DNA from 4 places in the Bacillus sp. SSR7 genome. Region 1 is predicted to be linked to each of the others. Evidence: riboswitches for the same ligand, from Rfam matches in the RefSeq annotation. Region 1 holds a riboswitch; each other region holds the start of a gene.
What was found. A riboswitch is a leader RNA that binds a small molecule or an ion and turns the genes downstream of it on or off. The one in region 1 is predicted to bind magnesium.

Region 1 (4,222 bases):
CCTTTCCATAAAACCATAATTAATAAAAAAGTCCCCCCAACCATAATACAGATTGAGACTATTCGTTTTTTCCATATTTCATATGGGAGTAAAGCACAAACTATTAACCCTATTGTTCCTAAAAGTAGCTTTGTTAATTGAGAATCAACAAAATGTCTACTGTTATAACCGTAATGTTGGACAGCGACAATGGAGCTCGCGCTATACATCATGATAATACCTAAAGTACAAGTTATGAATAGAGGAAGGAGCAATAGATAATCGAGTTTTAATATTTTTTTCATTTTAATATCCTCCTGATTTAAAACAAAACATAATATTCCATTTGCTAATGAATAGAATCTTGTTCTCGTCAATTATTAAATATGACTTTTGTTTGGGAAGATTCTATCGCTTACTCCCTGTTTTTTTACGCAAAAATCCCCCTAGTATGTAACTAGAGGGATTCAAAATGGCATGACTAAATAAGGCTTTTCTCCCCCTAGTAGAGCTTTGGCACTATACAACGTAAAGTAATGAAAATTCATTACTTAGCTATCTTAAGAAGAGCCTTAATCCGACAATTCCTGTTCTACCCATTGGCGTCTTTCGACATTTTTGGGCAATAGCCTGTGTTTGCATAGGAGCCTCACCTAACAGGTTAAGCAATATAAATTTTATGTGTTTGTTTCGTGTAGCAAGCATAAATATATTTTTTTTGCTTGTCAAGCAACCGTATTGCTAATTTTATTTATTTTATTGCTTTATAGTCCTTTGAGAAATGATAAGAGAAAATGTATGTAATCATTCCGTATAAGTACATATTTTTGACTTGTAGTGTATCGTTTGATTAAGTAGTTTAACCACATAAATTTGATAAACAGTAAAGAAGATTTTAATTATAAAAGAAGATTTTTTTAGAATGTTCTTTTGATATAAAGAATGACTAATTATTTATCTTTTGTTATACAATTGGAATTTGATTAAAAACAATAAGTTTCATATGTTTTATAACGCTTCTTCGAATTAAATCTATTTGAATTCTATGTTTTTAAGGGGAATTTTAAATTTATAAGAAAATATAATTTAATTTTCTATAAAAGATTTTTTTATGAATGGAATTGAAAGTCAGTTGACAAATATTAAATTCTGGTTTAAATTTTGAAGTAATTCAATAAACTTTGTTAGGTGAGGCTCCTGTATAGAGAAACGCTGCTGCCCAAAAATGTCGAGAGACGCCAATGGGTCAACAGGAACGGTCGGATTAAGGCCCTTCTTAATGTAGCTGGTTATAAAAACCTATGCTATACAGTGCTAAAACTCAACGAGGGAGTGGTATACGATTTGATAGAAAGGCACCTCTGTGATTTTGGCAGGGCGGTCTTAATAATCATTTATTTGTATTGTGAAAAAACCTTTACTCCTTTTTGAGTAAAGGTTTTTCTGTTTAATTTTATTTATTTTTATCTTGTCTATATTCAAAAAGGAGGTAATTCTAACTAATGAATTGATTGCAATGTAACTATTATTGCTTAATAAAAAATTTAAGACAGATAAAATAAAACAAAACCACTCATGAAACTCTAGAGTCTCCCTTAGCAATATGAGGAGGAGTTAACATGAAGAAATTATTAAAAGAATTACTTGTAACCAAAAATAATTTGGATGCAGAGAAAGTTTTACGTCTTCCGTCGTATGATGTTGCACAAGAAGTAAAAAGATTTTCAATTGAAGATCAAATCATATTGCTAAATACGATTCCCGTATTAAAAAGCTCTAAAATTCTTCAATATATGAGTGCAGAAGAAAAATATAATATCTTAATTCACTTATCTGAAAACAAAGCTAAAAAGTTACTAAATTTACAACCGATTGATGAATTAGTAGATTTACTTCTAGCGGTTCATCCTGAAAAACAAGCTAAATTAATGGCGTATCTAGACAAAATTACAAAACATAACGTAAAAAAATTGATGAATTTCAAACCTGAAACGGCAGGAAGTCTTGTCACAAGTGATTTTGTTGCAGTTAGAGGAAATTGGTCAGTAAAAATGACATTGAAGTACATTAGGGAACATTCTGAAAATGTAGAATCAATATCTTATAGTTATGTTCTTGATAGTCATGGTTATCTTGAGGGAATCGTTTCCATACATGAGTTATTACTAGCAGCAGATGAAGAGATATTATCTACTATTATGATTCAAGAGGTAATTTCAGTACAAGCTGAAGTTGACCAGCAAGAAGTTGTAAAAAAGCTCCTGAATTATAATTTAGCAGCAATACCTGTGACAAAAGCAAATAATAAAATGATTGGTATTATAACATTTGATGACGTAATGAATGTTATGGAAGCAGAAGCTACAGAAGATATTCAAAAGTTAGGCGGAAGTGAACCATTGAATCAATCTTACTTTGAAGCTAGCATTTGGAGCATTTTCTTAAAACGTCTACCATGGCTATTACTTCTTTTTGTTGCTGAGGCATACACAGGTACGGTATTAAAGTATTTTGAAGACGAAATTGAAACTGTAGTTGCCCTTGCTTTCTTTGTTCCGTTATTAGTAGGTACTGGTGGGAATACAGGAACACAGGTTGTAGCAACAATTACTCGTGCAATTGGTATCGGAGAGGTGAAATTTAAAGACCTTTTCCGTGTAATGAAAAAAGAATTTGCAATTGGTATGCTTCTTGGGCTTGCACTTGGGATAGCTGGGCTCACTCGTGCTTACATGTTAGGAGTTGGAACAGAAGTTGCACAAGTTGTAGCAATTACTTTATTATTTATTGTTATTTGGGCTTCTATTGTAGCAGCAGTTTTACCTTTGATTCTAAGAAAATTAAAACTAGATCCTGCAGTTGTTTCGGGTCCATTTATTACAACATTTGTTGACGGAACAGGATTAGTAATTTATTTCATGGTTGCAAAAACGTTATTAAATTTGTAAATATACACTGAAGTAAAAGCGAAATGCGGAATAAGTATTTTGCCTTGATTGCTAAAATCTAGTGGAGAATTCAAAAATGAGGAAATCAAACACTTATGTCTTGAGATAAATAATATTTTAATGGATTTATTGAATGTAATGAATGCTGGAGGATAAAACTATGAAACATCTAAGAAAAATCTTCAAACGAATTTTGCTACTGTTGTCTATTTTCATGCTTATTGGCATAGGAATATTATTTGGTACTAGCTATGGCCGAGAGCTTCGTATAACAATGGCTGGGAGTATACTAACTTCTCAGCATCCACAATATGCGAAATATACATTCCTATCCCAAAAGGAACTAGATAAACTGCAAGATAGAATTAACCATCCGAAATGGTCAAACAGTGATGAGCATATTTATAAAAAAATAGCAGGAAAAAGATTAGAAGAATTTAAAAATCAACCATTAGAAATTGATGTAGAAACAATTAAAAGTAACAAAGATAGTCGCTTTCTTTTTGAAGGGAAATTAGTTACTATTAGCAATCCCTTCAATGTTAAACTTGTTAGCCATCAAGGAACACAGGGCGCTAACAGAGGAGAAAAAATTAGCGTAATAGCAAAGCGTAATCATGCACTTGTTGCTGTGAATGCAAGTGGATTTGCTGATGAAACAGGAAGGGGTGGAGGAAATGTTGCAACTGGAATAGTAATAGAAAATGGGGAAGCTATTGATACGAATATGGATAGAAATACCCCTACAATTATTACGGGTTTAACAAAGTTTGGGCAAATGATAACAGGAAATTATTCTACCCAACAACTTTTGGATAAACAAGTCGTTTCAGCGGCAGGATTTATGCCACAGTTAATTGTAAATGGAGAAAAAATGATTACAGAAGGAGACGGTGGCTGGGGCTCTGCACCGCGAAGTATTATGGCACAAAAAGAAGATGGTACAATTATGTTTCTAGTTATTGACGGTAGACAGACGCATAGTATAGGGGCTACGTTAAAAGAGTGTCAAGATATTCTATATGAAAAAGGAGCAATAAATGCAATGGCAATGGATGGAGGATCCTCTGCTACTCTATATTTAGGAGGAAGGGTTATAAATTCACCTTCTACATTGTCTCATGAAGATCGCTATTTACCGAATGCTTGGGTGGTAACAGCAAATTCGAAGCAAAAAATAAAGATGACAATAGATGGAGAAAAAGTAAATCCCAAAACATTAGATAATATTGGTACAAATATTTAAACCCATGTATGAGCTACTTATATAAATAAAGATTTTAAAACCGCAAAAT
Region 2 (4,222 bases), on a different contig from region 1:
CTCTTGTTGAAACGGCGTATTTACAGGAAGAAGAGGCGCCACCAGAAGAGCGTTTACCAAATTTATCTGTTAATCCATATGATGAGCCTAGACTTACAAGACAAGGTTACCTTGAACCAGCACCATTAGGAATTAATGCACCTTATGCCTGGAGCATAAAAGGTGGGGATGGAAAAGGAACTACTTTTGTAGACATGGAGTATGGCTGGTTATTTAGTCATGAGGATTTAGTGAATCAAAAGATTGAATTGATATCCGGACAGAATAAGAGTGAACACCATGATCATGGTACCTCAGTCTTAGGGATTGTTTCGGCAGAGGATAATAACATAGGTGGAATTGGGATTGCACCGAAAGCTAAAGTAAAGGTTGTATCTCAGATTAGGGATAACGGAAATTATAATACAGCTGATGCTATCTTAAGTGCAGTTAACAATATGCAAGCTGGAGATATCCTTTTATTAGAAGCCCAGGCTACTTATGATGGATATGGAGATAAGAACTATCTTCCTGTAGAAGTAAAACCGGATATATTTGATGCAATTCGTCTGGGAACAAATAAGGGTATTATTATTATTGAAGCAGGTGCAAACGGCGGAAACGATTTAGATCAATTTAGAGACCGTAATGGTAAACAAGTTCTAAATCGTAATAGTCCTGATTTTAAAGATTCAGGGGCAATTATGGTTGGGGCAGCTTCTGCAAGGGTTCCTCATAAACGTTCATATTTCTCTAATTATGGTAGTAGGGTGGATGTGTATGGATGGGGGAATGCAGTAGATACAACAGATGCTAAACCAAGTGAATTTACAACAAATCTATATACTTCTAGCTTTAGTGGAACATCTAGCGCATCACCTATTATTGCTGGTGCTGCTGCATCAATTCAAGGAATTGCAAAAAATAATCAGGGAAAAGTATTTACACCAAGCCAGCTTAGGGATATTTTAAGTGATTCTAGTACTGGAACGAAATCTAACGATCCAACCTCTGATAAAATTGGTGTTTTACCTGACTTAAAAGCCATATTATCTAAACTTGGTTTTTCACCAAACTTAGGTAATAATTCTTCCATTGTATTTCCTGAAGAGCAAGAAATAAATAAAGGGAATCAAGGTTCTACTATTACGTTCCCGAAAGAGGATTCCAATAATAGTGAAGGGAACTCTAACTTTATTTTCCCAGAATAATGGTATAAAGGATTCTTATATAACTAGTTGTATATAATACTAGTGAGAAAGGCACTTATGCGTATTAGCATAAGTGCCTTTCAGTTGTACTTTTAATCATAAGATAAGGAAAGTACTCCAGTGGATATTTTTAGTGTAGAGATGTGTCTTATATCAAGAATTAAACAACTATCAGTGTAGCCACATTCTAAATTTAGAACTAGGACACTCCTTCAATTGCAGACATAAAGGGAATTTTTGGTAATGACGCAGTCCAATCAACTGCATATACAATTAATTTTCATTTGATTTTTAATCTTCGCCATTTGAAATAAAATATATTAAAAAATTCTTATTTCTTTGTAATTTCTGTTTTAAAGCGTTCAAAATTCGTTGAACGCTTTCTTTATTAGGTTGTGAATTGTATATTCAATCTATTTTCCAAATGAATAGCATCAGCTTGGTCTTGGTAATCCTGTTCTGTAAATGTGGTGGGAATATCCAAAAACTTTTCAACGGTATCTAATGTACTGTCTATACTACCAAATGCATGTGAAATTTTATCTTCTATTGCTTTTATTGTTAGATATACTTGAGTTTCACGTGGAATACTCAACAAATTTATAGTTATATCCTCCTTCTCTTGTTTCATAATTATTATTATATATTGATTTCCAATAATAAAGAGCCAGGACAGGTGTAATAAAAAAGGAAATTAATTTAATATTTCATAGAATTTAATGCGTGAATTGTGAGGTTTTTTGTATAAATATAAAACTGTATACAGAAATTTATATCTATGGTTTGGGAATATTATAATATAAAAAATTGAAAAAATAAGTTCTGTTATTACTTGACAAGTTCAAAAATAGTAGATATGCTTTAACACGAAACGAACAAAAAATTTGAAATATTTATGACCTGTTAGGTGAGGCTCCTATACAAACACAGGCTATTGCCCAAAAATATCGAAAGATGCCAATGGGTAGAACAGGAATTGTCGGATTAAGGCTCTTCTTAAGATAGCTAAGTGATGAATAATAATTCATCCTTTACGTTGTATAGTGCCAAAACTCAACTAGGGGGAATGAGCTTTATTTAGCTATGTCTTTTTTAGCAACCTCCTTTAGTTGAATTACTAAGGGAGGTTTTTTATATGCAAAATTTTATTTGTAATAAATCTTTTATAAAAGGGGGGAAGACTAATGATTGATGATATTGATCCCATATTTATTAAGAAATTAGTTTTCCTAGAAGTGGGAAAATGATACCAAGTACCACTGTCCTTAAGGAGGAATTACGATGAAAAAATGCTTACAACAATTATTAGCAACAAAAGATACACACTTAGTGCAAGAGCTTATAAAAACTCAATCCTATGATATTGCAATGGAAATGAAAGAACTTCATCATAAAGATCAGATATCTTTAATGAAATATTTTCCTGCTGAAAAAGGTGCGAAAATTCTTAGTTACCTTACTCCAGAGGAGCAATATAATATTTACACCAACGTGCCTATGGATAAAGGAGAAGAGCTATTAGCTAGGCAATCTATTGATGACCTTGTTGATGTAATTCTTTCAATTCATCGACTTCAGGCTGAAAAACTGATACAACTTTTATCTAAAGAATCTCAAAATAGAATTAGAAGTCTGTTGGTTTTTCAATCTGGAACAGCGGGCAGTTTAATGACCATTGACTATATTGCTGCCAGGGAAAATTGGAAAGTGAAAGATACGCTGTCGCATATTAGGAAAATTGGCGCAGGGGTAGAATCAATTTCGTATATTTATGTTCTTGATACACGTGGTCAGCTAAATGGAATTGTTTCAATTCGTGAATTATTGCTAGCTACAGATGATAAAACTTTATCATCAATCATGGCATCGAATGTTATTTCAGTTTCAGTGGACTTAGACCAACAGGAAGCTGTACAAAAACTAATGGATTATGATTTATCCGCTATACCTGTAACAACGATGGATAATCGGATGATAGGTATCATAACCTTCGATGATGCAATGGATGTTTTCGAAGAAGAAGCAACTGAAGATATTCAAAAATTAGGAGGAAGCACCCCTTTAGATAAGCCGTATTTTGAAACCTCGATTTGGCAAATATACCGTAAACGTATAGGTTGGTTATTACTTCTATTTGTAGCAGAAGCATATACTGGTTCAGTACTGCGACATTATGAAGAAACTTTGACTCATGTAGTTGCACTGGCTTTTTTTATTCCCTTGTTAATTGGAACCGGAGGAAATACAGGTACACAGGTCGTAACTACATTGGTTCGAGCTGTAGCTCTAAATGAGGTGAAATTTAAAGATATATTTCGGGTTATAAAAAAAGAAGCATTAGTGGGTATTTTGCTGGGGATTACATTAGCTGTGGCGGCATTAATTCGTGCGTACACTTTAGGCGTAGGTACAGAAGTCGCACAGGTTGTAGCTATTACTGGATTGTTCATTGTTATTTGGTCGTCTATTGTTTCATCTGTATTACCCTTGATATTAAATAAGTTAAAGCTGGATCCAGCTGTTATCTCAGGTCCGTTCATTACGACATTAGTCGATGGAACGGGGTTAATTCTGTACTTTACCATTGCAAAAATGTTACTAGGCCTATAAGAAATTTATGTTAATTTTTTATACCTATGTTCGTTCCTGCAAAGTTTGTAGAAAAGCTTGTTGGAAGTATGGAGAAAGAGAGATTAGAAATACAAAAAGTATTTAAGTTACTGGATTATCTGTTGTTTTTTTTACTTATCATTACAATTGTATTTAGAATTTTGATGAAGTATAGTACTAGCTCAATTGTTGCAGTTAAAAATTATGGCTATAGTAGTGAACTCTGTTTTCGCTCTCAATTAAATAAACTTTATTTAAAATTAATAATTTGTATTACTATTTTTAGTTTTATGGAAAGGAAAAGTTGTTAATAATGCACAACCTTGGATATTTGGAGTACAGCCTGCAGAGTTTAATAAACTGAGTGTGATTATTGTTAATTTAGGAGGTGTCACAGGAATTTTTCCCCTTACAGGCACCAC
Region 3 (4,222 bases), on a different contig from region 1:
AACATTTCAGGTCTTCCCCAATTCATTTCTTCACAAACGAATCGTAGTTTTTCTTCATCTATTGTGTGTAATCCTTCTTCTAGTGAACATGAAATAGGAACTTCACAATGAATTTGTGCTAATTGTAATGAAATATTTAAATTCTCTAAATCACTTTCAATCTTCGTACGTTGCGCTTTCGTTAATGATGCCACATTTTCTAGTACAGTTGCTACTGTACCATGTTCTTGTATAAGCTTATATGCTGTTTTTTCACCAATACCTTTTACACCTGGATAATTATCACTTGTATCTCCCATAAAAGCTTTCGCATGAACAATTTGCCAAGGTTCTACACCTTTTTCTTCCATAATTTTCTCCGGTGTGTAATACTCGTAATTTCCAATTCCTTTACGCAAAAGCATAACTGTAACGTTCTTATCAACAAGCTGAAGTAAATCCGTATCACCTGTTAAAATATAAACTTCCGCTTCATTGCAATATTGTTTTGCCAGTGTACCGATACAATCATCGGCTTCATACCCTTTCATACCGATAACTGGAACAGATAATTTTGCAGTCATTTCTTGCACTAGATCAAATTGTGGAATTAATTCTTCAGGCGGCGCTGCACGATTCGCTTTATAATTTGAGAACGATTCTGTTCTAAATGTTGTACTTCCCATATCCCAGCATGTTACGATGTGTGTCGGTTCAATTGCTTGCATTGCCGTTAATAAATGTTTCATATAACCATGAATCCCGTTTGTAGGGGTACCATCTTGTCGTTTCATAAACTGCCCGTAGACACTTGTTGCATAAAAAGCACGAAATAATAGTGCCATACCATCAACTAATAATACTTTTTTCATAATTCCTCTCCTACCAAAAAAATAATAACCTCACGTCATCACGTAAGGTTATATAAATAGATTACCATTCTACGTTTTTCAACTTTGTCTATTATACATTGTTTTTGTATATTTAGCATCATTTACGCATTAAGACGTTCTACTACAACAAGTATGAAGAATCCCTGTATACGTATTTTTCCCAGTTGAAACTACTACAGCTTTTGCATTTCCACTAACAATATACGTCCCTTTGAAACATACATTTTCAAGTTCAAGTGGATTATAGTCTTTCATTCTTTTCAAAGGAATAAATCGTTTGCGTTCAAGATGATAGCAACTTTCAAATTTCTCAATACTCGCATCGTTTCCTGTTATCACAGATTCATTTACTAATAGATCATTTGCATAAATGATACGTACATCTGCTGGTACTGTATCACCTTCTGAAAGGAAAATCATATCTCCAGGAACAAGCTCTTGTACTGGCAAATCCATCATTTTTAATTCACCGTTTAAACCTGTTACACTAGAACATTCTACTCGAGACACAGTAATCTTCTCACATTGTAATCCATCTCTCACATTTTGTTTTGAAAAACCTGGGATCATTCCACCTAGCTTCATCATCACTTCCGCAATACGAGCTCTTTTTGAAGTTAATTCATTTCGGCCGTATACTTGAATACGTTTTTGTGCCTCTTTCATAGATAATCCATCTCTTGTTGTTTTAAAATACGCAAATACAGATTTTACATCTCTCGTTGCGATTTCAATTAATAAATCTTTATTTTTTTGAAGCAATGTTTGTTCTTTCATTGATTTTTTACTTAATTTATATGACGTGTTACCCACAGTTTTGTTTGCATATAACATATTATCGTCTCCTCCTTTAGAACATAGGAAGAAACGCTTTGTTTCTCAATTTATCCACTTTACTGTGAAAGTGTCTAGCGCTTAAACATACATATAAACGCTACATGATGATAAATATAAAGGGAGGAACAAGTCGTTTCCTGCCTACATCATATATTTTTGATTTGAAGTATATGGGTAACGGAACCGAGTCAGAATTTGACATGCTCCTCACCTCCTCGTTTCATTTTATAGTTTATACTATGAAATTACTCATAGCTTTGTAACAAAAAGACCTTTACTCCGAAAAGAGTAAAGGCCATGACATACACAAATAAACGATTCCTAATACAATTAGAAATCTACGGACCTCTCCCTCGCCGAGTTTTAGCACTGTATAGCATAGGTACATTACCAGCTACGTTAAGAAAAACCTTAATTCGATCATTCCTGTTGACCCATTGGCGTCTCTCGACATTTTTGGGCAGTAGCATTTCTCTATACAGGAGCCTCACCTAACAGAGACTTATTTTTATTACATAGAAAATGTTACTCTTATTTAAAATAGATGTCAACAGTAGCCTACATTTTTTTCGAAAGGTATAACAAACTAACCTAGATATAATAAAGACAGAAAGTGCTATATTTATTACGGAAACTTCACAGGTGAATCCAGATAACATGGATATATGTATACAACAAAAAAACCTTACGTATAAAACGTAAGGTTTTTATATAGCCCCACATATGCCGTTCTCTCTAGATGTCCATAAACCTGCTCTCACAGGTGGATGCTCTCACAAATGTTTGTAACTTCCTTCTTAAAAAGATGGCATGTTAGCTACATTTAAATATTGAACTTCCATATTAAACTTATTGGTTTAAGACATACATAAGCTACGTACACCGTAGGAATTTTATATAATGTTAGTTGAAATAAGACCCCCGCACGTGCCGCTCCTCGTAAATGTCCAAAAACCCGCTACTCGCAGGTGGATGCCCTCACAGTTACCGTACATCTTCCTCCACAAGGAAGGCTTGATGATGGTCGCTAAATATTGAGCTTCCGTATAACTAACATCGGTTTTAGACATAAATAAGTTACGTACACCGCAGGATGTATTATTTACTTGTCGTAATATTATCACATTGTTTCCAATGTGTAAAATACAAAGTTTTTTGAGCAATCTCTTGCTTGTGACCTTATTTTAATACAAATTATTTTTGCATGCAAGTGATTAATCTTCTTCTTTTGCAATTTGATTTTCTGGATAAGAAATCCAATCACTCCAGCTACCTGCATACAATTTAACATTTTGGAATCCAGCTAATTTCAATGCAACGATATTTGGACATGCTGTAACACCAGAACCACAATATACAATTGTTTCCTTATCTTTCGAAAGATTTTGGAATCGTTCTTGTTGCCCAGCTTCATTCTTAAATTGCCCTGATTGCAGCATTCCATCCTTCCAAAAATAATTTACTGCCGTTGGGATATGCCCTGCTTTTGGATCAACAAGTTCCTCTGCACCAGCATAACGTTTTGGCTCTCTGGAATCAATTAATGCAACATCTGTACCTGCATGAATATTCTCTCTCACCGTTTCCATCGTTACAAGCATATGATCTTGTATATTTGCTTTGAATGTCTTTCGTATAACAACAGGAATTTCCGGTGTTACCGGTAGTCCATTCTCTTTCCATGCAGGAAATCCGCCATCTAATATATATACTTTCTCATGTCCTACATAATTTAGTAACCACCAGAAACGAGAAGCATTTGCACCCGCTTGACTGTCATATGCAACTACTGTCGTGTGTTCATCAATACCAGCGCGCGAAAGCTTGTCCGCAAACTCCTCAATATTTGGCAACGGATGACGACCACCATGTTCTGTTACAGGACTTGATAAATCTAAATTCAAATCAAAATATAATGCATGAGGAATATGTTCTTCCTCATACTTTTCTCTACCCCAATTAGGATTCGCTAAATCAAAACGACAATCGATTATACGGACGTTCTCATCTTCTATATGCTCACGTAACCATTCGACTGTAACTATCATCTTTAACGACCTTCTTTCTCTTTCAAACGACTTACATACTCCATAACCATTTCTTTTGTAACATATTTACGCTGCAAGGTAACACCATTTTTTGCAAGAGCGTTAATTTGCTTCGTTACAGCATTAATGACATCAACCGAAAATTCTTTCCCATTTGACGCAAGAGATACAGCAGCTTCAATAGCTGCTTCACGCTGCGCATCTAATTGTAAACATGCTTTTACACTTTCATTTTGTTTACGAGAATGTGCTGTAATTGCTTTATGTACTTCCATCTTCTCTTCCCCCTAAATAAGTTATACGTTCTCATTCAATTCCATTGCAAGCCGAATCATATCACGACATACAATCCCATTTTCAATAATCTCTTCTTCATAATGCTTCGAAAAGTAATCAAAATCAATAGAAAAAATACGAAATCCACATTTTTGATAGAAAGCAAGTTGTGAAACACTTGAATTGCCT
Region 4 (4,222 bases), on a different contig from region 1:
GCTTGAATGGCAGTAGCGGCAGATGGTTTCGGTGGATCTAAAAAGCCAATATATCCAGCGAGAATCATATCATTTTCATCTTGTACCGCGTACTCTGTATCATGTATTGGTCTATCTTTTTTATAAGCTACAGCAATAACACGCATACCTTCACTATTTAATGTCTCACTTAGTTGTTTTACATTTACGCGCATGTCATCGGTAAGAGAAACAACTTTGCCATCTACTTCAGTGTAGTTACAAATAGATAAAATTTCTTCTACTGCCCCTTTACAAACCATTGTATGTTCACCTGAAATATCTTTCACGATGACAGACATACGCCGGCGAGCAAAATCAAATGGAATTTCATCTAGTTTTTGAAAAACGGATGGATCAAATTTTTGATTTTCTTCTGTATGTTTTATAACGGCTTTATCTATTAAATTTTTCAATCCTGTTTGATAGAAGCTATTTAAATAGGCAAATTGTAATACACGATTACATGTATTACCATTAGGATCTAAGTGCCGAACAAGTACAACTTTATCTTCTGTTAAAGTTCCTGTTTTATCGGTACAAAGAATGTTCATAGCACCTAAGTTTTGAATAGAATTCAGCTGTTTTACAATTACTTTCTGTTTAGACATGTTAACGGCACCTTTAGCTAAATTAGCAGTCACAATCATTGGTAACATTTCAGGTGTTAGACCAACTGCGATTGCAATAGCGAAGAAGAAAGCTTCTTGCCAATCCCCTTTTGTGAATCCGTTAATGAGAAGAACGATAGGTGCCATAATAAGCATGAATGTAATTAAGAGCCAGCTTACTTTGTTTACACCTTTATCAAAGCTTGTTTCTACGCGTTTACCGATTACTTTTTTTGCTAAAGAGCCGAAATACGTATCAGTACTTGTGGAGACGACAACAGCTTTTGCGCTACCACTTACAATATTTGTCCCCATGAAGCAAAGATTTTCCATATCGAGTGGATTGTAATTTTTTTTCGTGCTTTTCGGTAATAGATGTTTATTTTCTGTATGATAGCAGTTTTCGTACTTTTCTACAGGTAGTGCTTCCCCCGTTAAAGAAGACTGATTTACAAATAAATCTTTAGCCGATAAAATACGCACATCAGCTGGAACAATGTCTCCGGCTGAAAGTGAGATAATATCGCCAGGTACAAGTTCCTCAATTGGAATTTCCGTTGTATCGGTTTGCTTTAAAATCTTTACATTTTTTGTTTCGTGTACAAATCTATCTATTCTAAAGACACTCGCCGTTGTTCGAACCATAGCCTTTAACTGATCCGCAGCTTTTTGAGAACGAAATTCTTGTAAAAAGCGAATCGTTGCACTTAGCATTACCATTACAGATACGACAATAGTTCCTTGTATGTCATCTGTGAAAAAAGAAAGTGCGCCGAGAGCTAATAAAACAAAAATAAATGGATTTTTAAATGCCAGCAGAAATTGAATGTACCACGGTGATGTTTTATTATGAGCTACTTCATTAAGGCCATATAAAGAAAGTCTACGAGACGCTTCTTCTTTAGAGAGTCCATTTTCTGTTGTTTCTAAAAGTTGTAACGCTTTGTTTGCATCCTGCGTTGCGGCTTCCACTAATAATTTGTTATTTGTTTTCATACAATCTTGATCGTATGAATGTTTCGTTTCTTGTCTTTGTAAATTTAACATCGGTAGTTCCTCCTTTTTCATGGAGGAGGAAACAAGCTGTTACTCGACTATTTAAAATTAGGAGGAACAGTTTCTTTCTTACCTCCATGATGAAATATTAACGTAAAACATATGGGTATCTGGGCCGAATCATCAATTGCCAACTGTTCCTCACCTCCGTACAATTTAGTAGTTTCTGAATATGCTATGTTTGTTTCATAGTAAGGTGCATAATACGTAAAAAGACCTTTACTCAAAACGAGTAAAGGTCTGAATTCGCAGTTAAAAGAGTCCACAACAAAGACTGTTAGTAAATATAGATCAAAACAGTTTTGTGTATGACAAAATATACGCACCTCTCCCTCGTTGAGTTTTAGCACTGTATAGCATAGGTACTGAAACCAGCTACGTTAAAAAAGGCCTTCATTCCGACCTTTCCTGTTGACCCATTGGCGTCTCTCGACATTTTTGGGCAGCAGCGTTTCTCTATACAGGAGCCTCACCTAACAGAGACCATATTCAATTACAATTTGAATGTTAGCACTGTAAATTTATAGTGTCAATATCTTTTTTTGAAAAATCAAATAGGTTTATGATGGCTATATAGTAGGAAATAAGCGGAGTTTTTTTGAAATAAGGTTGGAAAATAAATATTGTAATGAACATAAACAAAAAGCACTGATCACAGTGCTTTTTGTTATAGATTATGAGATTGTAGCATTTTCAAAAATAACAATCTCTGAACTGTTTGCAGTTGAAACGCGTTGTGCATAATATGTTAAAGCTGAAGAAATATATGTTGGTAACGAATCATTTGTATGTGTTGTTGTATATTCATGGATTAACTCTTTCAAAGTCGTCCATTCTAATTGTGCTGGGTGATCAGACACGAAAGAACTTACCCAGCGATCAAATGAAGATGAAAAATCAGTTTGTAAACGAAATGCTTCTTTCATAATAAAACGCTCCCTTAAAATGTAGTATAATCATTTTAACATAAAACACGAACGATATCTAAATTTTTTGAGTATAACGTTCGTGATATATAGTTGTCTAGATGATTGGTTGTGTAAATTCGATTTGCCATTTGAAATAACATTCCGTAAGATGAAAGGTAGATTATATAAAGAGCTGGAGGAAAGAAAGTGGAATTTGTATTTTTAGGAACTGGTGCAGGTGTTCCTTCGAAAGGAAGGAACGTTTCAGCAATTGCTTTGCAATTGTTAGAAGAACGAGGACAAACTTGGTTATTTGATTGTGGCGAGGCGACGCAACATCAAATATTACATACATCAGTACGTCCACGCCGCATTGAAAAAATATTTATTACGCATTTACATGGTGATCATATTTTTGGATTGCCTGGTTTATTAGGAAGCCGTTCGTTTCAAGGAGGGACTACACCTTTAACAGTGTATGGACCAAAAGGAATTAAACAATTTATTGAAGTAGCATTATCAGTAAGTACGACACATGTAAAATACCCACTTGAAATTGTTGAGATAACAGAAGAAGGTACTGTGTTTGAAGATAATGAATTTCATGTGGAAACGAAAAGATTGTCACACGGTATTGAATGTTTTGGGTATCGTATTATAGAGAAAGATATACAAGGCGCCCTTTTAGTCGATAAATTGCTGGAGATGGGTGTGAAACCAGGTCCACTCTTTAAGCGTTTAAAAGATGGAGAAGTGGTTGAATTGGAAAATGGTACGATACTAAACGGACAAGATTTTATCGGCCCACCTCAAAAAGGAAGAATTATTACCATTTTAGGTGATACAAGATTTTGTGAAGCGAGTAGAGAGCTGGCACAAGACGCTGACGTACTAGTTCATGAAGCAACTTTTGCGGCAGAAGATGAACAACAAGCGTATGATTATTTTCATTCCACATCTAAGCAAGCTGCGAGTATTGCACTTCAGGCAAATGCAAAACGATTAATATTGACTCATATTAGTTCTCGTTATCAAGGGGATACGTATAAGGAATTATTGAAAGAGGCAAGAGAGCTATTTTCTAATACAGAAATAGCAACGGATTTAAAATCATTTCCAGTAGAAAGATAATAATGATATGAAAAAATGGCGACGAGAGGTTGCCATTTTTTTTTTCTAAAAAAAATAAAATAAAACTGTTATCATTTCATGCTTATATTAGATGAAACAGAAATTTTTAATGATGTGAAGATATAGGATAAAAATACATAGTATCGATTATTTAGAAAAACTGTTATATAAGTCAGACGACATACGAATGATACAAATAGCAAAAAAGGAATTTTATTCAGAACTTTTAAAATTCATTAAAAGTAAGCGTTTTATTAAAAACAAGTTATAATGAGGGCAGATTATAATTTATCCCAATTTAATGGGCAGTAAGACTCTACCTCAAAATTCGCGAATGCGAGGAATTTAGGCGAGAGATAACTGCTCGTAAAAGCACGATTGTTGTGGGCTAATAATTATTGGGAATGGACAAAACTCCCACTGATTATAGTTTCACTTGTTTATGCTATCCTTGTAAGTGGTTCTGTGTTAAACTTTGGATTGCTACCAGACTTTATT

Region 2: another riboswitch for magnesium. It lies ahead of mgtE (magnesium transporter); the one in region 1 lies ahead of mgtE (magnesium transporter).
Region 3: another riboswitch for magnesium. It lies ahead of AC0NJG_RS08010 (P-type ATPase actuator domain-containing protein); the one in region 1 lies ahead of mgtE (magnesium transporter).
Region 4: another riboswitch for magnesium. It lies ahead of mgtA (magnesium-translocating P-type ATPase); the one in region 1 lies ahead of mgtE (magnesium transporter).

The regions. Positions count from the first base shown of each region.
Region 1 is NZ_JBVVXV010000016.1:83,773-87,994, reverse strand. Features, by position in the region: gene AC0NJG_RS23065 (FtsW/RodA/SpoVE family cell cycle protein) at 1-284, opposite strand, end outside; M-box (ykoK) riboswitch at 471-647, opposite strand; M-box (ykoK) riboswitch at 1,153-1,318, shown strand; gene mgtE (magnesium transporter) at 1,599-2,927, shown strand; gene AC0NJG_RS23055 (phosphodiester glycosidase family protein) at 3,088-4,173, shown strand.
Region 2 is NZ_JBVVXV010000014.1:37,520-41,741, reverse strand. Features, by position in the region: gene AC0NJG_RS21375 (S8 family peptidase) at 1-1,190, shown strand, start outside; gene AC0NJG_RS21370 (hypothetical protein) at 1,579-1,785, opposite strand; M-box (ykoK) riboswitch at 2,083-2,262, shown strand; gene mgtE (magnesium transporter) at 2,472-3,800, shown strand; partial or broken gene AC0NJG_RS21360 (cell division protein FtsW) at 3,890-4,178, shown strand.
Region 3 is NZ_JBVVXV010000003.1:144,077-148,298, forward strand. Features, by position in the region: gene AC0NJG_RS08005 (5'-3' exonuclease) at 1-851, opposite strand, end outside; gene AC0NJG_RS08010 (P-type ATPase actuator domain-containing protein) at 981-1,706, opposite strand; M-box (ykoK) riboswitch at 2,050-2,215, opposite strand; RNA gene ssrS (6S RNA) at 2,420-2,603, opposite strand; RNA gene ssrS (6S RNA) at 2,625-2,807, opposite strand; gene AC0NJG_RS08025 (sulfurtransferase) at 2,924-3,757, opposite strand; gene AC0NJG_RS08030 (YpbS family protein) at 3,760-4,032, opposite strand; gene AC0NJG_RS08035 (GNAT family N-acetyltransferase) at 4,054-4,222, opposite strand, start outside.
Region 4 is NZ_JBVVXV010000002.1:341,884-346,105, forward strand. Features, by position in the region: gene mgtA (magnesium-translocating P-type ATPase) at 1-1,676, opposite strand, end outside; M-box (ykoK) riboswitch at 2,006-2,173, opposite strand; gene AC0NJG_RS05850 (DUF3932 family protein) at 2,360-2,611, opposite strand; gene rnz (ribonuclease Z) at 2,801-3,724, shown strand; partial or broken gene AC0NJG_RS05860 (hypothetical protein) at 4,103-4,222, shown strand, end outside.